4 regions of the Mesorhizobium sp. M0058 genome follow, and region 1 is predicted to be linked to each of the others. Evidence: predicted binding sites of a transcription regulator. Region 1 holds the regulator's gene; each other region holds the start of a gene.
What was found. The regulator PhoB, encoded in region 1, activates phosphate uptake and scavenging genes when phosphate is short. The targets are predictions, from matches to a motif close to TGTCATNNANCTGTCAT.
Positions count from the first base shown of each region.

Region 2: NKJ75_RS03295 (RNA degradosome polyphosphate kinase) is a predicted target of PhoB. The motif match lies at 1,219-1,235, and genes of this name have one in related genera.
Region 3: ugpB (sn-glycerol-3-phosphate ABC transporter substrate-binding protein UgpB) is a predicted target of PhoB. The motif match lies at 2,423-2,439, and genes of this name have one in related genera.
Region 4: NKJ75_RS19270 (PhoX family protein) is a predicted target of PhoB. The motif match lies at 3,668-3,684, and genes of this name have one in related genera.

Region 1 covers NZ_JAMYUQ010000008.1:233-5,600, forward strand. Annotated here, with positions in the region: gene xylF (D-xylose ABC transporter substrate-binding protein) at 1-908, opposite strand, end outside; gene NKJ75_RS14850 (ROK family protein) at 1,174-2,409, shown strand; gene phoB (phosphate regulon transcriptional regulator PhoB) at 2,440-3,129, opposite strand; gene phoU (phosphate signaling complex protein PhoU) at 3,146-3,850, opposite strand; gene pstB (phosphate ABC transporter ATP-binding protein PstB) at 3,892-4,716, opposite strand; gene pstA (phosphate ABC transporter permease PstA) at 4,734-5,368, opposite strand, start outside.
Region 2 covers NZ_JAMYUQ010000002.1:81,277-86,644, forward strand. Annotated here, with positions in the region: gene NKJ75_RS03285 (FAD-dependent monooxygenase) at 1-891, opposite strand, end outside; gene NKJ75_RS03290 (zinc-finger domain-containing protein) at 911-1,156, opposite strand; gene NKJ75_RS03295 (RNA degradosome polyphosphate kinase) at 1,391-3,583, shown strand; gene ppx (exopolyphosphatase) at 3,583-5,115, shown strand.
Region 3 covers NZ_JAMYUQ010000019.1:33,839-39,206, forward strand. Annotated here, with positions in the region: gene NKJ75_RS27415 (bifunctional diguanylate cyclase/phosphodiesterase) at 1-2,021, opposite strand, end outside; gene NKJ75_RS27420 (hypothetical protein) at 2,170-2,316, opposite strand; gene ugpB (sn-glycerol-3-phosphate ABC transporter substrate-binding protein UgpB) at 2,502-3,812, shown strand; gene ugpA (sn-glycerol-3-phosphate ABC transporter permease UgpA) at 3,884-4,768, shown strand; gene ugpE (sn-glycerol-3-phosphate ABC transporter permease UgpE) at 4,778-5,368, shown strand, end outside.
Region 4 covers NZ_JAMYUQ010000010.1:234,967-240,334, reverse strand. Annotated here, with positions in the region: gene urtB (urea ABC transporter permease subunit UrtB) at 1-1,487, opposite strand, end outside; gene urtA (urea ABC transporter substrate-binding protein) at 1,602-2,912, opposite strand; gene NKJ75_RS19275 (hypothetical protein) at 3,227-3,622, shown strand; gene NKJ75_RS19270 (PhoX family protein) at 3,740-5,368, shown strand, end outside.

The sequences.
Region 1 (5,368 bases):
GTGTTGCCGCCAGGCGTGGTGAAGTCCTTGGCGCCGGCAATGTCGCCCGTCTTCTTGCCATCGGCAAGCTGCGAGGCGATCTCGGCGGCGTTCTTGCCGAGTTCGCGCGCGTCCTTCCACACCGACACCGTCTGCGTGCCGAGCGCGATGCGGTTCAGAGCGGCATGGTCGCCGTCCTGGCCCGAGACCGGAACCGTTCCGGCAAGGCCCTGCGCCGTCAGCGCGGCGACAACGCCGCCGGCGGTGCCGTCATTGGCCGCAACCACGGCATCGACCTTGTTGTCATTGGCGGTCAGGAACTGTTCCATGTTCTTTTGCGCGTTGGCCGGCAGCCAGCCATCGGTATAGGCCTCGCCGACATTCTTGATCTTGCCCGAGTCGATGGCTTCCTTGAGCACTTCCATCGAGCCCGAGAACAGGAAATCGGCATTCGGATCCGAGCCAGAGCCCTTGATGAAGACATAGTTGCCTTCGGGCTTCGCCTTGAACACTTCGCGGGCCTGCATGCGGCCGACTTCCTTGTTGTCGAAGGTCAGGTAGAAGACGTCCTTGTTCTCGATCAGGCGGTCATAGCCGACGACCGGAATGCCTTCGTCCAGCGCCTTCTGCACCGCCGGGCCGATGGCCGAGGCGTCCTGCGCCAGGATGATCAGCGAGTTGGCGCCCTGCGAGATCAGGCTTTCGACGTCGGTCAGCTGCTTGCCGGGATTGGACTGCGCGTCGGCGGAAATGTACTTGTCGCCGGCAGCCTCTATCGCCGTTTTCATCGCCGCCTCGTCGGTCTTCCAGCGCTCTTCCTGGAAGTTCGACCACGACACGCCGATGACCTTGTCCTTCGCCTGCGCGACCGACATCAGCGCCAGCGACATGGCGACACCCGCCAGCATGGCGGCTGCAAATCTGTTCATCATAATCCTCCCTGCGCCGCGTGCGGCGCGACAAAACTGGCCCGAGGGCCGGCACACAGAGGCGCTATTTTTTCGAGCCTCGAAAAAATACTGGTTCAATGATAACGCGCTGTCAACATCGATTCTGATGGATTCTGATGGCCGTGCCGAATTTTTTCGAGGTCCGCAATAAACAATGACAGGGCTGCCGGCGTCTGCCAATATTTGGCTGGTGCCGTCGAACGCCGTCACTATCATGAGGCGCGAGGAGGCCGGGAGGAAACAAATGTCGGTTGGAATCCGCCACGACGATCTGCGCCGTCGCAACCGTGCGATGGTGATTTCAGCCGTGCGCCGGGCCGGCCAGCCGTCGCGGACCGAGATTGCGGCGACCACCGGCCTCAGCCACTCGACCATATCGGCAATCTCGTCTGATCTGATTCAAGAAGGCATCCTGATTGAAGGCAAACCTGGCGAGACCGGCGCACTGAAACGCGGCCGGCCGCAGGTGGGCCTTGGTCTCAACCCGGAAGCGGCGGCGGTGATGACCGTCGTGCTGTCGCTCAATTTCCTGTCCGTCACCGTCATCGACTATGCCGGCCACGTCGTCGCCGAGGAACAGCGCCGGCTGGACACGCTGACCAAGCCGCGCGACGAGCTGATTGGCGAATGCGTAGCAATCGTCCGGCGGCGGCTTGAGGATCCCGACCTCGATGTCCAGAGCATCGCCCGCATTGCCATGGGCATCCAGGGCATCACCGATTCGCAGGCGCGCGCCATGCTGTGGTCGCCGATCACGCCACTGACCGACATTGCCTTCGCCGACATGTTGGAAGCGGAATTCGGCATTCCTGCCACCATGGAGAACGATTGCAACATGATGGCGGTGGCGCTGCAATGGCGCCAGCCCGAGCGCTACCGCGACAATTTTATCGCCATCCTCTTATCGCACGGCATCGGCATGGGCCTGGTGCTGAAAGGCGAACTGTTCACCGGCACCCATTCCTCGGGCGGCGAGTTCGGCCACATGATCCACCGTCCGGGCGGCGCGCTCTGCCGCTGCGGGCGGCGCGGCTGCGTGGAAGCCTATGCCGGAAACTACGCCATCTGGCGCAGCGCCAAAATGATGGGCGAGGATGCCGAGCCGGTCGATATCGGCGACGCTGATATGCGCGCACTCGCCGCGCGCGCCCGCGAAACCGACGGCCCGGAGCGCGAAGCCTATCGCAGGGCCGGCGAGGCGCTCGGCTTCGGCCTCGGCAGCCTGTTTGCGCTGATCGATCCGGCACCCGTCGCCATGGTAGGCGTCAGCGCCGCCGCCTTCGACCTGATCGAACCGGCATTGCGCGAAGCGATCGCCCAGACCGCCGGCGGCCAGCACTCGAAATCGATCTCCTTCGACACCGAGCCCAACGAGCTGCCGCTGATCCGCGAAGGCTGTGCCATGCGCGCGCTCGGCTTCGTCGATCAGGAGATTTTCGCGCCGGGCATTCAGGCCAAATCCGGCAAGCATGTCGCCTGAATGGCCGGCAACGGCGCGACGCGCAGCATCCTAATCTTCCCTGATCGCGTAGCCGGCGCCGCGAATGGTACGGATGACATCCGGCATGCGGCCGTTGTTGACCGCTTTGCGTAAGCGCCCGACATGGACGTCGACGGTTCGCTCGTCTATATAGATCGTCTCGCCCCAGACATTGTCGAGCAGTTGGCTGCGCGAGAACACGCGGCCGGGATGGCGCATCATGAATTCGAGCAGCCGGAACTCGGTCGGTCCGAGCCTGATCTCGCTCTTCTTGCGGTAGACCCGGTGCGATTCTCGATCGAGCACGATGTCGCCGACCTTGAGCACGCTCGACAGCACTTCCGGCTTGGCCCGGCGCAGCAGCGCCTTCACGCGCGCCATGAACTCCGGCGTCGAGAATGGCTTGACCAGATAGTCGTCGGCACCGGTGGACAGGCCGCGCACGCGATCGCTTTCCTCACCGCGCGCGGTCAGCATGATGATCGGCAGCCGCTCGGTTTCGGGCCGCACTCTAAGCCGCCGGCAGAGCTCGATGCCGGAAACAGCGGGCACCATCCAGTCGAGCACCAGGAGATCGGGCACGTTTTCCTGCAGGCGGATCTCGGCTTCGTCGCCGCGTGTCACCACCTCGACCTGATAGCCTTCGGATTCGAGGTTGTAGCGGAGGAGCACGCCCAGCGGCTCCTCGTCCTCCACGACCATGATGCGTGGCGCGATCATAGGCAGTTCACCCTCATCAGGCCGGCGTGGCCATCGCCGTCTCGTCCTGCTTCGGACGATTGGCGGGCAATTGCTGGCCGGTCAGCACATAATACGCATTTTCGGCGATGTTGGTGACATGATCGCCGATGCGCTCAAGATTCTTGGCGCAGAACAAGAGATGCGTGCAGGCGGTGATGTTGCGAGGGTCTTCCATCATGTAGGTCAAGAGCTCACGAAACACGGACGTGTATTTGACGTCGATGCGCTCGTCGTCATTCCTGAGTTTTGCAAGCGCTGCCGCATCGGTGGCGGCATATTCCTCGACGACGCCTTGCACCTGGATCAGCACCAGTTGCGCCATGGCATCGATGGAGTGCGAGAGGTCGCGCGGCGTGACGCTCAAGCCCACGGTGCCGACGCGTTTGGCGATGTTCTTGGCGAGGTCGCCGATGCGCTCGAGGTCGCCCGCCATGCGGATCGAGCCGACCACGGCGCGCAGATCGTTGGCCATCGGCTGGCGCTTGGCGATCAGCGTGATGGCGCGGTCGTCCAGTTCGCGCTGGCGCGCATCCATGATGGCGTCGTCGGAAACGACACGCTGTGCCAGCGCATTGTCCGAATTGAGCAGCGCCCTGGTCGAGCCGCTGACCATCGAGCCTGCCAGATCGCCCATGTCGCGGATCAGCTTGCTGATCTGCCCGAGCTCTTCATCGAAGGAGGCGACGGTATGTTCACCCATGATCTTGGTCCTCGTGCCTGAAAATTCACCCGCCGGACGGCTCAGCCGAAGCGGCCGGTAATGTAGTCCTGGGTGCGCTTGTCGTCGGGGTTGGTGAACATCTTGTCGGTGGCGCCCTCCTCGACGAGATAGCCGAGATGGAACATCGCCGTGCGCTGCGAGACGCGCGCCGCCTGCTGCATCGAGTGGGTGACGATGACGATCGTGTAGTTCTGGCGCAGTTCGTCGATCAGCTCCTCGACACGGGCGGTGGCGATCGGATCGAGCGCCGAGCAGGGCTCGTCCATCAGGATCACCTCCGGCGACACGGCGATGGCGCGCGCGATGCACAGGCGCTGCTGCTGGCCGCCGGACAGGCCGGTGCCGGGCTCCTGCAGGCGGTCCTTGACCTCGTTCCAGATCGCAGCCTTCTTCAGGCTCTGCTCGACGATCTGGTCCATGTCGGACTTGCGCTTGGCCAGCCCATGGATGCGCGGGCCGTAGGCGACGTTCTCGTAGATCGACTTCGGGAACGGGTTGGGTTTCTGGAACACCATGCCGACGCGGGCGCGCAGTTCGACGACATCGATGTTCTTGTCGTAGATGTCGTCTTCATCGAGCGTGATCTTGCCGGTCACCCGCGCCGAATCGATGGTGTCGTTCATGCGGTTGAGGCAGCGCAGGAAGGTCGACTTGCCGCAGCCGGACGGGCCGATCAGCGCCGTCACCTGGTTCTGGCGGATGTCGAGATTGACGTCGAACAACGCCTGCTTCTCGCCGTAGAAGACGCCGACCTTGTCGCCGCGCATCTTGATGACTTCGTTCGACTTGGCGTTCATTTTGTCGCCCACTGCATTCTCAAGGGACTGTTCGGTCATGATGTTCATACCAAATTGCCTTTTTTCTACCAGCGCCGCTCGAACCGGCGCCGGAGCACGATCGCGGTGATGTTCATGGCCATGAGGAAGACGAGCAGGATGATGATGGCGCCGGACATGCGCTCGACAAAAGCGCGCTCAGCCTCGTTTGCCCACATATAGATCTGAACCGGCAGCGCGGTCGCCGGATCGAAAGGCGTCGTCGGATAATCGGCGACGAAAGCGACCATGCCGATCAAGAGCAGCGGTGCTGTCTCGCCGAGCGCACGCGCCAGGCCCATGATGGTGCCGGTAAGGATGCCTGGGGCGGCAAGCGGCAGGATGTGATGGAACACCATCTGCATCTTGGAGGCGCCGAGACCTAGGGCCGCCGAGCGGATCGACGGCGGCACCGCGGCGAGGGCGGCGCGCGTGGCGATGATTATGGTCGGCAATGTCATCAAGGTCAGCACCAGGCCGCCGACGAAGGAAGCCGAGCGCGGCATGCCGAGGAAGTTGATGAACACGGCAAGGCCAAGCAGACCGAAGACGATCGACGGCACCGCCGCGAGATTGTTGATGTTGACCTCGATCAGGTCGGTGAAGCGGTTCTTCTTGGCGAATTCCTCGAGATAGATCGAGGCGGCGACGCCGATCGGCAGCGCCAGCAACAGCACGATCA
Region 2 (5,368 bases), on a different contig from region 1:
GCTCGTCCACCGCTTCTGTTCGACGGTGTGGATCGGAAAGGCCGTCCATGGGCCGGCCAGTGCCACAAGCTTCGTCAGGCCCGGCGCGGTGCCGCGCAGGGCAGCCGTGAGGATCGCGGGATCGGCATGGCCCGACCAACCTTCGGCCATGCGCTCACCCTTGGTGAAGGCGGCGAGATTGAAGGCCCGGCCTTTGCTGACGGGGTAGGCGACCATGTGGAAGCCAGGATGCAGGAACGTGGTGACGCAGTCGGCGGCGCCGATCGCGACAAAGGCTTCTCCGGCCGCACCGTCGGCCGCGATTGTAGCCCGCCAGGCGAGTTCGCCCGAAAAACGGCTTTTGACGAAGTCCTCGCCTGCGAGTTGCGCCCTGACCGCCGACCAGACGCCGTCGGCGCCGACCAGCAGTTTGCCGCGTGCCTCGATCTCGCGGCCGTCCACTTCGGCGGTCACGGCGACATATTGCGCGTCTTTGACGATGCCGGTCACGCGGGCGCCGGTGATGAGCTCAATCTGCGACCGTTCAGCCATTTGCCCCAGCAGCGCTGCCTGCAGATCTGCGCGATGGGCGACAAGATAGGGCGACTGCCAGCGCGCTTCGGCGGCGTGCCCGAGCGGTACCCGCGCCAGTTCGCGCAGCGTCCCGGCGTCCTTGAGCACGACCGCTTCCGGCCGCAACGCTGCGGGCAGCAGTCGGTCGAGCACGCCGAGTTTTCCAAGAATGCGTGTTGCGTTGGGCGAAAGCTGGATGCCGGCGCCGGCCGCTTCGAGGTGCTGTGCCTGTTCGATAAGCTTTACCGGATAACCCCGTCCGGCGAAGGCAAGGGCAGCGGTCAGCCCGGCGATGCCGGCCCCGGCGATTATGACCTGCCGGGACCTGATGTCTTCCATCGGGCTTGTCGCGGAAGGATCAGGCGGCCTGGTCGATATAAAGGCAACCAGCCGGCAGCGTTTCCGTCGCCCTCAGCTTCGCCGAATAGCGGTAGAGCGTCGAGCAGTAGGGACAGACCTTTTCATTGTCGTCGCCCATGTCGAGGAACACATGCGGGTGGTCGAATGGCGGGTTGGCGCCGGTGCACATGAATTCCTTGACGCCGATGTCGATTGCCGGATGGCCCGCATCGTTCTGGAAATGGGGAATGGAACCGCCTGCCATCGTCGTCTCCTTGATCTCGTCGAAAAGCATCTGGAACATAACAGGCCTGTTTGCAAGATCGATGAAATGAAACTGTCGCAAAAGCCTGTCAGAGGATACGTTGAGCCGGTTAAGTGCATGTCCCTGAAATCGGAACGGTTTTCGCCGAAGGGTCATGCGCCACAAAAGCGTGTTAGAGGCATGGCACGTCCAGCGGCGCTCCAAGGGACGGTTGGCGGGGGAAGAGCAGGAACCATGAACGAACTGAAGCCGGTGCAGAGCGAATTCATCAATGTCGAGGTGGCGAGCCCCGAGGGCGGCAACCCCGATCGGTTCGTCAACCGTGAGTTCTCCTGGCTGCAGTTCAACCGGCGTGTGCTCGAGGAATCCCAGAACCAGCACCATCCGCTGCTCGAACGCGTCCGTTTCCTGTCGATTTCAGCCGCCAATCTCGACGAATTCTTCATGGTCCGCGTCGCCGGCCTTGCCGGCCAGGTGCGCGAAGGCATTGCGCTCAAGAGCCCCGACGGCCGCACGCCGGAGCAGCAGCTGGAACAATTGCTGCGCGAGGTCGAGCGGCTGCAGGAGGACCAGCAGAACAGCCTTTCGGCGCTGATGCTGCTGCTCAACAAGGAAGGCATTGAGAGCATCACCCGCGATGCACTGACCAAGGATGAGAAAGTCTGGCTGGAAGACCATTTCCAGGACCAGGTCTTCCCGGTCCTGACTCCACTGTCGATCGACCCGGCGCATCCGTTTCCGTTCATTCCCAATCTCGGCTTCTCGATGGCGCTGCAATTGCGCCATCGCAAGAATGGCGAGGAGATGAGCGCGCTTCTGCGCCTGCCGGTGGCGCTGAAGCGCTTCATCCGTCTGCCCGACCGCAAGCAGCACGTTCGCTTCATTCCGTTGGAGGAGGCTGTCGGCCTCTATATCGGCAAGCTGTTCCCCGGCTATGAGGTCAAGGGTTCCGGCACCTTCCGCATCATCCGGGACAGCGATATCGAGGTCGAGGAAGAGTCGGAAGATCTCGTGCGCCTGTTCGAGACGGCGCTGAAGCGGCGCCGCCGCGGTTCGGTCATCCGCATCGAATTCGACAAGTCGATGCCCGGCGAATTGCGCGAGTTCGTCGCCGGCGAGCTTGGCGTCTCTTCGAGCCGCATCAGCGTTCTGACCGGCCCGTTGGCGCTCAGCCAGATTTCCGAGATCGTTGCCGTGCCGCGCGACGACCTGAAATTCACCCCTTACAATCCGCGCTTTCCCGAGCGCATCCGCGAGCATGGCGGCGATTGTTTCGCGGCCATCCGCGAGAAGGACATCGTCGTCCACCACCCCTATGAATCCTTCGACGTGGTGGTCCAGTTCCTGCGCCAGGCGATGGCCGACCCGGAGGTGGTGGCGATCAAGCAGACGCTCTACCGCACCTCCAACGACAGCCCGATCGTGCGCGCCTTGGTCGACGCGGCCGAGGCAGGCAAGTCGGTGACCGCCCTGGTCGAGCTCAAGGCGCGCTTCGACGAGGAGGCCAACATCCGCTGGGCGCGCGACCTCGAACGCGCCGGCGTCCAAGTCGTGTTCGGCTTCCTCGAACTGAAGACCCATGCGAAAATGTCGCTTGTGGTGCGGCGCGAGGACGGCAAGCTGCGCAACTATGTCCATCTCGGCACCGGCAACTACCATCCGGTGACCGCGCGCATCTACACCGACCTGTCCTTCTTCACCACCGATCCGACGATCGCGCGCGATGTCGCCCAGCTGTTCAACTTCATCACCGGCTATGCCGAGCCGACCGATGAGATGCGGATCGCCATCTCGCCATTTACGCTGCGCAGCCGCATCCTCAAGCACATTGCCGACGAGGTCGCCCACGCGCTGGCTGGCCGTCCGGCGCGCATATGGATGAAGATGAACGCGCTCGTCGATCCCAACATCATAGACGCGCTCTATGACGCCAGCCGTGCCGGCGTCGAGATCGATCTCGTCGTGCGCGGCATCTGCTGCCTGCGGCCGCAGGTGCCCGGCCTGTCGGAAAACATCAGGGTCAAGTCGATCGTCGGCCGCTTCCTCGAACACAGCCGCATCTACTGCTTCGGCAACGGCCATGGCCTGCCGTCGGACGAGGCGATCGTCTACATCGCCTCGGCCGACTTGATGCCACGCAATCTCGACCGCCGCGTCGAGACCATGGTGCCGATCACCAATCCAACGGTGCATGAACAGATCCTTGGCCAGATCATGCTGGGCAACATCATGGACAACCAGCAAAGTTTCGACGTATTGGCTGACGGAACCTCCCGGCGCGTCGTGCTGGAGGAGGGTGAGGAACCGTTCAACGCGCAGGAATATTTCATGACCAATCCGAGCCTGTCGGGACGGGGTGACGCGCTGAAGTCGCATGCGCCCAAGCGCATCGCGCAGTTCAAGCGTCGCAAGAAGAACACCGGCTGATGATTTCAACGTCCCAAGGCCGGCTGCAGGATCGCCGGCCGCTGTCCATCATCGACATCGGCTCGAACTCGATCCGCCTTGTCGTCTATGAAGGGTTGGCGCGCTCGCCGACCTTGCTGTTCAACGAAAAGATGCTGGCCGGCCTCGGCCGCGGCATCGTTTCGACCGGCAAGCTCGACCCCGAGGCGGTGACGCGCTCGATGGAGGAGTTCCGCCGTTTCCGCGCGCTCTCCGACCAGGCGGGTGCGGAGCACATGTTTGTGCTGGCAACGGCCGCGGCCCGCGAAGCGATCAACGGCCCCGACTTCATCCACCGCGCCCAGGATGTGCTCAAGACCGAGATCCGCGTGCTCACTGGCCGGCAGGAGGCGCATTATTCGGCGCTTGGCGTCATTTCGGGCTTCCACCCCGCCAATGGCATTGCCGGCGATCTTGGCGGCGGCAGCCTGGAGCTTATCGACATCAATGGCGAGGCGATCGGCGACGGCATCACGCTGCCGCTGGGTGGCCTGCGGCTGCAGGACATGGCCAGGAATTCGCTCGCCCAGGCGGCAAAGATCACCCGCGACGAACTGGCGCGCGCCAAATTGTTGAAGGGCGGGCTGGGACGGCCCTTTTACGCCGTTGGCGGCACCTGGCGAAACCTTGCCCGGCTGCACATGGAAATGACCAACTACCCGCTTGGCGTCATGCACCACTATGAGATCGGTGTCGAAAGCGCCGCCAATTTCCTGAAGCAGGTGGCGAAAGGCGAGATCGAGAAGGTCAAGGGCATCGAAGGTGTGTCGAAGAACCGCCGTTCGCTGCTGCCCTATGGCGCGGTCGTGCTGCAGGAGATCATGGCGGCGATGCAGCCGTCGAAGATCATCGTCTCGGCGTTGGGCGTGCGCGAAGGGTTTCTCTATTCGCTGCTCGACCCTGCCGAGCAGAAGGCCGATCCGCTGGTCTCCGCTTCGGAGGAACTGGCGCGGCTGCGGTCGCGCTCGGTCACCCATGCGCATGAGCTTGTCGAATGGACGGACAAGACCTTTGCCGCCTTCGGCATCGACGAGACGGAGGATGAGGCGCGCTATCGCCACGCTGCCTGTCTGCTGGCCGATATAGGCTGGCGCGCACACCCGGAATATCGCGGCAAGCAGTCGCTCAACATCATTGCCCACGCGTCCTTCATTGGCGTCGATCACCCCGGCCGTGCCTTCCTGGCGCTGGTCGGCCTGTTCCGCCACGAAGGCGTGTTCAACGATGCGGCGCCGGAAATCCGCGGCCTGGCGACGCCGCGCTATCTCGAGCGCGCCCGCATCCTGGCGGCGGTGCTGCGCGTCGTCTATCTGCTGACTGCGGCCATGCCCGGCGTCATGCCGCGGCTGAAATGGGAAAACCGCGGCAATGGCACGTTGGCGCTGGTGCTGCCGGCCTCACTTTCCGATCTTTACGGCGAACGCCCGGCCGGACGGCTGGCGCAACTGGCGCGGATCACCAACCGCCGGCTGGTGCTGGCGGTCGAGGGTGGGCAGAGCGTGTCGGTGAAGTAGGCGCGGCCTGACAGCAAAACCATGTCGTCGTCGGCCTCGCGTTCGAGGACCGGCTTCCTCAATCCGTCGCTGCTTCGCACCGCCACCTTCCCCCTCCGGAGGGAAAGGAAGGGAGCCTCGTTGGAAAGCGTTGGCGGCAATAGGCTCGCGCACTTCCTCTACCCCGTCGATCGGGGGAGAGGTGGCTCGACGAAGCCGAGACGGAGTGGGGGTCGACCTGGCACGGATGGTTCAACCGGGACGATATTTGACG
Region 3 (5,368 bases), on a different contig from region 1:
GCCAGCGCGCGCGGCATGTCCTTGACCAGCGCCGTTTCGGTGATCTCGAGTTCGAGCCTGCCGGGCGTCAGGCCGGAGCCGAGCAGGACTTCATGCACCTTGCGGCTGAAAGTCGGATTGTGGAGCTGCACCGCCGAGACATTGACCGCGACGGTGAGAGGGTTCTTCCAGCGCGCTGCCTCGGCGCAGGCCGTCGCCAGCACCCATTCGCCGATCTGGATGATGACGCCGCTGTCTTCGGCCACCGGGATGAAGGTCGCCGGCGACACGTCGCCGCGCTGTGGATGGCGCCAGCGGATCAGCGCTTCGAACCCGACCATCCGACCGCTGCTGATCTCCTTTTGTGGCTGGTAGACGAGGCGAAACTCATCGCGCGCCATGGCCTGGCGCAGTTCGTGCTCCATCACGCGCCGGTCTCGCGCCTCGGCGCCCATCGAGGCCTCGAAGTAACGGTAGGTGTCCTTGCCCTCGGCCTTGGCGCGGTAGAGCGCGGTGTCGGCGTGGCTGACCAGGATTGTCGGCTCATCGGCGTCGAGCGGATAAAGTGCAATGCCGATGCTGGCCGACACCAGCCCGCCACCGACCGACAGCCGGTTTTCCTCGCGCATGGCCGCCAGCACCGCCTCGGCGATGCGGCCGGCCGCCTGCGGGTCGGGAAGGTTCGGGGCGATGATGGCGAACTCGTCGCCGCCGAGACGCGCCAGCATCTGTTCATGGCGGAGCACGGCGGAGGCGCATAGCGCCACCTTCTGCAGCATGGCATCGCCGGCGCCGTGCCCGAACAGGTCGTTCACTTCCTTGAAGCGGTCGAGGTCGAGCAGCAGCAGCGCAAGATGCCCACCCTTGCCGCCGCGGTCCATTACGGCAATTTCGGCCTCAAGCCGGCCGGAGAAACTGCGGCGGTTGGGGAGCCCGGTCAGCGGGTCGAAATGGGCGAGGCGCAGGATCTCCTGCTCGGCCTTCCTGCGTTCGCGGATGTCGCGCACGGCGACAACGCTGTGCCGCTTGCCGCAATAGTCGATGCTCCTGGCGATAAGTTCGACGGGGATGGTGGCGCCGTCATGGGCTCTGAGTTCGGCTTCCTGTGCCTGTCCGCTGCAGTCGGACATGCCGGCCGCGGTGCGTTCGCCGAAGAGGTCGCCAAGCAGCATCGCGTTCAGCACTTCCGGCGCAATGCCGGTTAGCGCGGCGATGCTGTCATTGGCGCTGACGATGCGGGCGCCGTCGCATACGATCAGGCCCTCGACGGCGGCGTTGGCGAGGCCGTGCATGCGCTCGGCCTCGATCTTGTGACGACGGAAGCGCAGGTCGATCCACAATGCTGCGGCTGAAAGCACCAGGATAGCCAGGCTGACAGCAGCGGCGGCGAAGGCCTGCGACATCGGTTCGACCGTGAACTGCGATATCTCGATGGAGGAGTCCGGGAAGATCGACACCGCGCCCATCGCGATGAAGTGCAGGCTGCAGATCGCCAGCGTCAACAGGATGGCGGCGGCGATTGTGGCCTGCATGGACGGCCGTCGCAACACGACCAGCAGCGCCAGCGCGGCGAGGGTGACGCCTGTCAGCACCGAGACGCCTACCAGCAGCGGGTTCCAGACGATGCGCCCTTCGACCTCGAAGGCGGCCATGCCGATATAGTGCATGGCGGCGATACCGGCGCCGAGGACCGCGCCCCCGACCAGAGGGTAGTCGATGCCCCGGCGCAAGGTGGCGATCCACATGCCCGCGGCGGTCAGGGCGACGGAACCGGCGAGCGAAAGCGCCGACATTTCCGTATTGTAGGCGTTGGGGATTCCGGGAGAAAAGGCAAGCATTGCGATGAAATGCGTCGCCCAGATACCGAAGCCGGTGGAAGTGGCTGCTATCATCAGCCAGGTATAGCGGTTGCGCTCGCTCGAGCGGTCGACATGGCGAAGCAGGTTGACCGCCGAGAAGGAAGAAATACCGCAAATGAGCGCTGCCAGTGCGACCAGTCTCAGATCGTGCTCATGCACGATACAATTATAGACCGTCAGCATCTCGCCCCACCTGCTCTCCCACAGCAATCAAGCCGTCCACTTGATTAGTATGCCACGCTTGACGAAGAATCGGTTATGCGAACTACAACTACAGCGGGTTTTTCGGGTTGTACGTTGCGGCGATCCTGTTCTCATTCCAGACGCACGGTTACAGCAGCGCCTGGCGCGATGCCGCTCGGCCGATCTCGATCTGGCCGAGCGCCGGTTTGGCGGCCGCACGGTGCAGGTGCGTGGCGCTGTCACGCGGGCCCTTCACGCATCGCTGGGCGGTCGGCGATCCTTGCAGGCCCACCATGCCCCATTCTATCGCTGAGCCGGCTTGGCATTTCTCTCTGTCCTCGTTGCAAGGCGAGGGGGCGCGAAGTTAGCCGGGTATGAAATTCACGAAACAGCAACAAATCCGTTGTCCGATTGTCATCAGCGACACATATTGCGTTCGCGGGAGCGCCCCTTTCGCCAATGACAAACGGGAGATGAAACATGAAGTTGTTCGGCTTTGCGGCCGGTGTTGCCGCCACCTTGACCCTGCTTTCCACCACCTCCGCCTTCACCGCCACCCAGATCAGTTGGTGGCATGCAATGACCGGCGCCAATGCCGAGGTGGTCGACAAGATCGCCAAGGATTTCAATGCCAGCCAGAGCGACTATGAAATTCTCCCTGTTTTCAAGGGCACCTATCCCGAAACGCTGAATGCCGGCATCGCTGCCTTTCGTGCGGGGCAAGCGCCCGACATCATCCAGGTGTTCGACGTGGGTACCGGCGTCATGATGGCCGCCGAAGGTGCGATCAAGCCGGTGGCCGATGTGCTGACCAGCGCCGGCGTGACCTTCGACAAGAGCCAGTATTTGCCCGGCATCGTCGGCTACTATTCGAAGCCGGACGGGACCATGCTGTCCTTCCCCTATAATTCCTCGTCGCCCATCCTCTACTACAACAAGGATATCTTCCAGAAGGCCGGGCTTGATGTGAACAATCCGCCAAAGACCTGGAACGAGGTGTGGGAAGCCGCCAAGAAGATCAAGGCGAGCGGCGCCGCTTCCTGCGGCTATACCTCGACCTGGTTGACCTGGATCCACCTTGAGGCCTTCGCTGCCTGGAATGACGTTTCCTATGGCACCAACCAGAACGGACTTGCCGGAACCGACGTCGAGCTCAAGATCAATGCGCCGATCTTCGTCAATCATTTCCAGGCGCTCGCCGACCTGGCCAAGGACGGCACCTTCAAATATGGCGGCCGTACATCCGAAGCCAAGCAGATCTTTCTTGCCGGAGAATGCGGCATCTTCACCGAATCGTCGGGGGGTCTCGGTGACATCGTCAAGTCGGGCATGAACTACGGCATCGGCCAGCTTCCCTATGATAGTGACGCCAAGGGCGCGCCCCAGAACACCACGCCGGGCGGCGCCAGCCTGTGGGTGTTCGGCAACAAATCGGACGAGGAATACAAGGGCGTCGCGGCGTTCTTCTCCCACCTGTCCAAGACCGAAGTGCAGGAGTATCTGCATCAGAAGTCGGGTTATCTGCCGGTGACGCTCGCTGCCTATGAGGCGACCAAGAAGTCCGGCTTCTATGACAAGAACCCGGGCCGTGAGACGCCGATCCTGCAGATGCTGGGCAAGGCGCCGACCGAGAACTCGAAGGGCGTGCGCCTCGTCAACCTGCCGCAGGTGCGCGACATCGAGAATGAGGAGTTCGAGAAGATGCTGGCCGGCCAGCAGACTGCGCAGCAGGCGCTCGACAACGCGGTCGCACGCGGCAACAAGGCGATTCAGGAAGCGATCGGAAACTGAAGCGATTTGTCAGTTGAACCTCGTCCACGCGGACCCGCGTGGACGATTTCCCGAACAGCGAGGGAATCACCCTGTCTCCACGCGTCGTCTTCCCCAACAAGACCCTGCCTTACCTGCTGGTGGCGCCGCAACTCGCCATTACGCTGATCTTTTTCTACTGGCCGACCGGGCAGGCGCTCTACCAGTCGATGCTTAGGGAAGACCCGTTCGGGCTGAAGAGCAAGTTCGTCGGGCTCGCCAACTTTCGCAAGGTGCTGGCCGACCCGGCCTACCTCAACTCGATCAAAGTCACGCTGGTGTTCTCTCTGGCGACCGCGATCGTCGCCATGGGTGTGGCCCTGTTGCTTGCCGTCATGGCCGAGAAGGTGGTGCGCGGCAGAGGCCTTTATCGCACGCTGCTGATCTGGCCGTATGCGGTGGCGCCGGCGATTGCCGGCATGTTGTGGCTGTTTCTGTTCAACCCCTCGATCGGTTCGCTGGCCTACGCCTTGAGAGGTCTCGGCATCGCCTGGGATCCCTTGCTTAACGGAAACCAAGCCATGATCCTGCTGGTATCTGCGGCTGCCTGGAAGCAGATCAGCTACAATTTCCTGTTCTTCGTCGCCGGGCTGCAGGCGGTGCCGAAGACGTTGATAGAGGCGGCGGCCATGGACGGCGCCGGGGAGACGAAGCGCTTCTGGACCATCGTCTTCCCGCTGCTCGCACCGACGACCTTCTTCCTGCTGGTCGTCAACACTGTCTATGCGCTGTTCGACACTTTCGGTATCGTTCATGCCGTCACCGGCGGCGGGCCAGGCAAGGCCACCGAGACGCTGGTCTACAAGGTCTACAATGACGGTTTCGTCAATTTGATCCTCGGCGATTCGGCCGCGCAGTCGGTCATCCTGATGGTCATCGTCATCTCACTCACGGCCATCCAGTTCCGCTATGTGGAACGCAAAGTCCACTACGGTTGAGCGCGAGCGATGATTGGTCAGTCCCCGCTTCGCGCCCCCATCGCCCACGCCGTGCTCATCCTGGGCATCCTGATCGTCGCTTTCCCGATCTACTACACCTTCGTTGCCTCCACGCAGACGCTGCAGACCATCCTCAAGCCGCCATTGCCTCTTTTGCCCGGCGACCAGGTCTGGAACAATTACAGCGAGGCGCTGTTCGGCGGTGTCGGCCGCATCGGCGGCGTCAGTGTCGGCCGATTGCTGCTCAACACCACGATCATGGCGCTCGGCATCGCGGTGGGGAAGATTTTCATCTCGATCCTTTCGGCCTATGCGATCGTGTTCTTCCGTTTTCCGCTTCGGATGGTCTTCTTCTGGCTGATCTTCATCACACTGATGCTTCCCGTCGAGGTGCGCATCCTGCCGACCTACAAGGTGATGGTCGATCTCGGCATGATCGACACCTATGCCGGCCTGATCATTCCGCTGATCGCCTCGGCCACCGCCACGCTTCTGTTTCGCCAGTTCTTTATGACCATCCCAGGTGAGTTGGTGGAAGCGGCGCGTGTCGACGGCGCCGGACCATGGCGCTTCTTTTTCGACATCCTGCTGCCGCTGTCG
Region 4 (5,368 bases), on a different contig from region 1:
ACGATGCCGAGCGAGAAGGCGCCGACCAGCGTGCCCCAGAGATTGCCGACGCCGCCGAAGACCACGACCATGAAGCTGTCGATGATGTAGCCGCGGCCGAGATTGGGCGAGACATTGTCGATCTGGCTGAGCGCGACGCCGGCAATGCCGGCAATGCCGGAGCCGAGCGCAAAGGTCAGCGCATCGACCCAAGGCGTCCTGATGCCCATCGAGGCGGCCATGCGGCGGTTGGCGGTGACGGCGCGCATCTGCAGGCCCCAGGGCGTGCGCTTCATAACAAAGAGCAGCACGCCGAAGACGGTGAGCGCGAAGACCAGGATCCAGAGGCGGTTCCAGGTGACGGCGAGTTGGCCGACATCGAACGATCCCGACATCCAGGAGGGGTTGCCGACCTCCTGGTTGGTCGGTCCGAAGATCGAGCGCACCGCCTGCTGCATGACAAGCGAGACGCCCCAGGTTGCGAGCAGCGTTTCCAGCGGCCGGCCGTAGAGGAAACGGATGACGCCGCGCTCGATGATCAGGCCGACGGAAGCGGCAACCAGGAAGGCGAGCGGCAGCGCGATCACCAGCGACCAGTCGAACAGGCCGGGGAATGAGGTTCGGATCACCTGCTGGACGACGAAGGTGGTGTAGGCGCCGAGCATCACCATCTCGCCATGCGCCATGTTGATGACGCCCATGACGCCGAAGGTGATGGCGAGGCCGATGGCGGCCAGCAGCAGCACCGAGCCAAGCGAGATGCCGTACCATATGTTCTGGCCGGCATCCCACAGCGCCAGGCTCGAATTGATGCTGGCGATTGCCGCCGTCGCGGCATCCTTGACCGCGCCTTGCGCATTGGCCTCGACCGCGGTGAGCAGCGAGACCGCGTCGCGGTCGCCGCGCGCGCCGATCAGGGCAATGGCGGCAAGCTTGTCGGCCTCCGGCTTGTCGGAGACCAGCACCGATGCCGCGCGCGCCTGTTCGAACAATGCCTTGACCTTGGCGTCGGTCTCGGCGGCAATGGCTGCATCGAGCGGCTCGATATTGGCGGCATCGGGGGTCTTGAACATGGTGTCGGCGGCGGCGATGCGAACAGAAGGATCTTTCGCGCGCAACGTCAGCGTTCCCAGCGCATCGCGGATGACGCGGCGCAGCGTGTTGTTGACCTTGATCTTCGTGATGTCGGCCTTGGCGGCATCGCCGGCTTTCTCGCCGCTCAGCGGGTCGAGCAGGGTGACGCTGTCGCCGGCCTCAGCGCCGACGAAAACCATGGAATCGGCTTTGCGGATGTAGAGGTTGCCCTCGGCAAGCGCGGCAAGCGGTCGTTCGACCAGCGGATCGCCGGTGGCGGCAAGCTCGCGCACCACGGCCTCCGTGGCGGAAAAGCCGGTGCCGGTGGCGAATTTGGCGACGATGGCGCGCAGATCGGCTTCGGCTGCGTTCGACGGCAAAAGACTTGCCACCAGGAACACCAGCATGAGGCCGAGAGTGCGCGACAGGATCATCCGTTCAGATACTTTCCGAGAGGGTGGAATTTGGCGTCCGGGCGGGCTGAAGCGCCCGGACGCTTGGCGGTACCGATCGTGGACGCGTCCACGATCGGTCAGTCCCGGGAGGGATCAGTTCGTGCCCTTGCCGCCGCATTTGCCGGTGGCAACGTTGAAGTTGCCGCAGGACAGAGGCGCGCGCCAATCCGAAATCAGGTCCTTGGAATCGGGCAGATAGTCGGACCATTCGTCGCCCATCACGAGGCCGGGCGTCTGCGACACGGTCTCGAACTGGCCGTCGGCCTGGATCTCGCCGATCAGCACCGGCTTGGTGATGTGATGGTTCGGCATCATGGTCGAATAGCCGCCGGTGAGGTTCGGCACGGACACGCCGACCATGGCGTCGATGACCTTGTCGGGATCGGTAGTGCCAGCCTTTTCGACCGCCTTCACCCACATGTTGAAGCCGATATAGTGAGCTTCCATCGGGTCGTTGGTGGTGCGCTTGTCATTCTTGATGAACTTGTGCCAGTCGGCGATGAACTTCTTGTTTTCGGGTGTGTCGACGCTCTCGAAATAGTTCCAGGCAGCGAGATGGCCGACCAGCGGCGCGGTATCGAGACCGGCCAGTTCTTCCTCACCGACCGAAAAGGCCATGACCGGGATGTCCTCGGCCTTGATGCCCTGGTTGCCGAGTTCCTTGTAGAACGGAACGTTGGCGTCGCCATTGACGGTCGAGACGACGGCGGTCTTCTTGCCGGCCGAGCCGAATTTCTTGATTGCGGAGACTTCGGTCTGCCAGTCGGAGAAGCCGAACGGCGTGTAGTTGACCATGATGTCTTCGGCGGCGACGCCCTTGGCCTTCAGATAGGCCTCGAGGATTTTGTTGGTGGTTCGGGGATAGACGTAGTCGGTGCCTTCCAGCACCCAGCGCTTCACCGAGCCACCGTCCTCGCTCATGAGATAATCGACGGCAGGAATCGCCTGCTGGTTCGGGGCGGCGCCGGTGTAGAACACGTTGCGCTCGCTTTCCTCGCCCTCATACTGGACGGGGTAGAACAGGATGTTGTCGAGTTCCGAGAACACCGGCAACACCGATTTGCGCGACACCGAGGTCCAGCAGCCGAACACGGCGGCGACCTTGTCCTTCGAGATCAGCTCGCGCGCCTTTTCGGCGAAGAGCGGCCAGTTGGAGGCCGGATCGACAACGACCGCCTCGAGCTTCTTGCCGAGCAGACCGCCCTTGGCATTCTGCTCTTCGATGAGCATCAGCATGGCGTCTTTCAGCGTCGTCTCCGAAATCGCCATGGTCCCCGACAGCGAATGCAGAATGCCGACCTTGATCGTGTCTTCGGCGGCCTTGGCCGGAGACGACATCGACAGGCCGGCGGCGATCACGCCCGCCGAAAACATTTTTGTTATTGTGGAGAAATTACCCCTCATACCGAAGACTCCCAAGCTGTTTGATTGCACCGCGACAATGCAAAGCAACTGCCGTGCCAAACGCGAAGGCGCCGCTCATAAAGATGGAATAGCCGAGCGTTATCAGCCGGTTGGTATATTAGCCTGGAGAAACAACAAAGGCAGCCGGTAAAAATTGATTGAGGCAAATTTGCGCAGCGCACACGACTTTTGCCTAATTTTCGCCCAATTGAGACAAATGCCTAGTTTTTGATCTCCGGCCGTGGTTTCCGGGCGAACAATGTTGCGGCACCGCGCAAAAATAGGGCAAGCTCGCCCTTCAAAAGAGAGACGTCATGACATCTCGCATCTCACGCATTTCCTGCATCCTGCTGCTGATGGCAACGAGCGGCGCCGCGCGCGCCGATTTCAGCGAGGGCAAGCTTCCGGACGGCACCTATCATTGCGAGGTCTACCTGCTCGGCGCCTTCCTCAACCTCGGCGACATCACTATCAAGGGCAATGTCTATAGTGGTCCGGTGACATTCGGCACCGCGACGCAAGGCTACAACTATCAGATGAATGCCAATGGCGAGATCACCTGGCTCGGGCCGCTGGGCGGCTATACCACCGGTGGCAACTCCGTCTCCATGACACAGGCAACACTGGACGGCGAGACCGCCCCGTCATTCGACATCATTCTGAAGCAGCCCGACGGCGCCTTCACCGCCTCGACCTGCACCAAGGGCTGAGCGATGCGTAGTGCCGCGCCCAGTTGCGGCAAAACCTTCCTCTTATGTCATGTGAATGTTGCCTAGGCAGACTAGGGCAACGGTGCGCCGTAACATCCACCCTGAGAGGCAGACACCATGGCCAATGCACCGTCTTCATCCTCCCCCGTCATCCGCGAAATCATTGCCGAGCGCGTCTCGCGCCGGTCTCTTTTGAAAGGCAGCCTCGCCTCCGGCGCGCTGATTGCCGGCGGCAGCTTTGTCGGCTCCTTGTTTGCCGGCGAAACGCATGCCGCCACAGCGCAGTCGACGCTCGGCTTTCCCGAGCTGAAACGGGTCTACGGCAAGACCCATGCCGCCGCCGAAGGCTATGAGACGACCATCGTCGCGCGCTGGGGCGACCCGCTTGCAGCCGGCCTCGCCGAATTCGACGGCAACAAGGTCGCGGCGGAGGAACAGGAAAAGCGCTTCGGCTACAATTGCGACTACATCGCCTTCATGCCGCTGCCCAAGGGCACGGTGAATTCCGATCATGGCCTGCTCTGCGTCAACAACGAATACATCTCGCCCAATGTGATGTTTCCGGGGATGACCGAGGGCGATGCCGGCAAGACGATGACCAGGGAACAGGTCGATCTCGGCATGGCCGCGATGGGCCATTCGATCGTCGAGGTGCAATTGAAGGACGGCAAGTGGGCAAGCGTGGCGGACAGCCCGCTCAACCGCCGCATCACCGCCAACACCGAAATGACCGTTTCCGGACCGGTTGCCGGCCATGCGCTGATGAAAACTTCGGCCGACCCGACTGGCACGAAAGTGCTCGGCACCAGCTATAATTGCAGCGGCGGTTTCACCCCCTGGGGTACGGTGCTGACCTGCGAGGAAGGCGTGTCCGACATTTTCGGCGGCGACCCGAAAAAGGCGCCGACTGCCGACCTGCTCGACCGTTACGGCTTCGACGGCTCCGACATCTATGGCCGCGGCCGCTTCCATGACCGCTTCAACCTCGACAAGGAACCGAACGAGGCCAACCGCTTCGACTGGGTGGTCGAGATCGACCCTTACGATCCTCAGTCCAGGCCGGTGAAGCGCACGGCACTTGGCCGCATGTCGCATGAGGCCTCGACCGTGGTCCTCAACAAGGACGGCCGCGTTGTCGTCTATATGGGTGACGACGACTATTTCGAATATATGTACCGCTTCGTCTCGGCCAAGGCCTATGACAAGGCCAACCCGGCCTCCGGCGCCGATCTGCTCGACGATGGCGTGCTGTCGGTCGCCCGCTTCGATGCCGATGGCTCGATGACGTGGCTGCCGTTGGTGCACGGCCAGGGCAAGCTTACCGTCGAGAACGGTTTTGCCGACCAGGCCGAGGTGCTGTTGAAGACGCGGTTTGCGGCAGATGCGCTCGGCGCCACGCCGATGGACCGGCCCGAGGACATCGAGACCAATCCGGTGACCGGCCGCGTCTATGCGGTGATGACCAAGAACAAGAAGCGCGACCAGTCAAAGGTCAATCCGGCCAACACGCGGCCGGAAAATCTCTGGGGCCATATTGTCGAACTGATCCCGCCCGGCGGCCGCGGCGCGGACGCCGACCACACGGCCGAAAACTATGCCTGGGACCTGTTCGTGCTCTGCGGCAATCCCAGGGATGCCAAGGTCGGCGCCACCTTCCATCCGGATACGTCGGACAATGGCTGGTTCGTCTGCCCCGACAACATCACCTTCGATCCGGCCGGGCGGCTGTGGGTGGCGACGGACGGC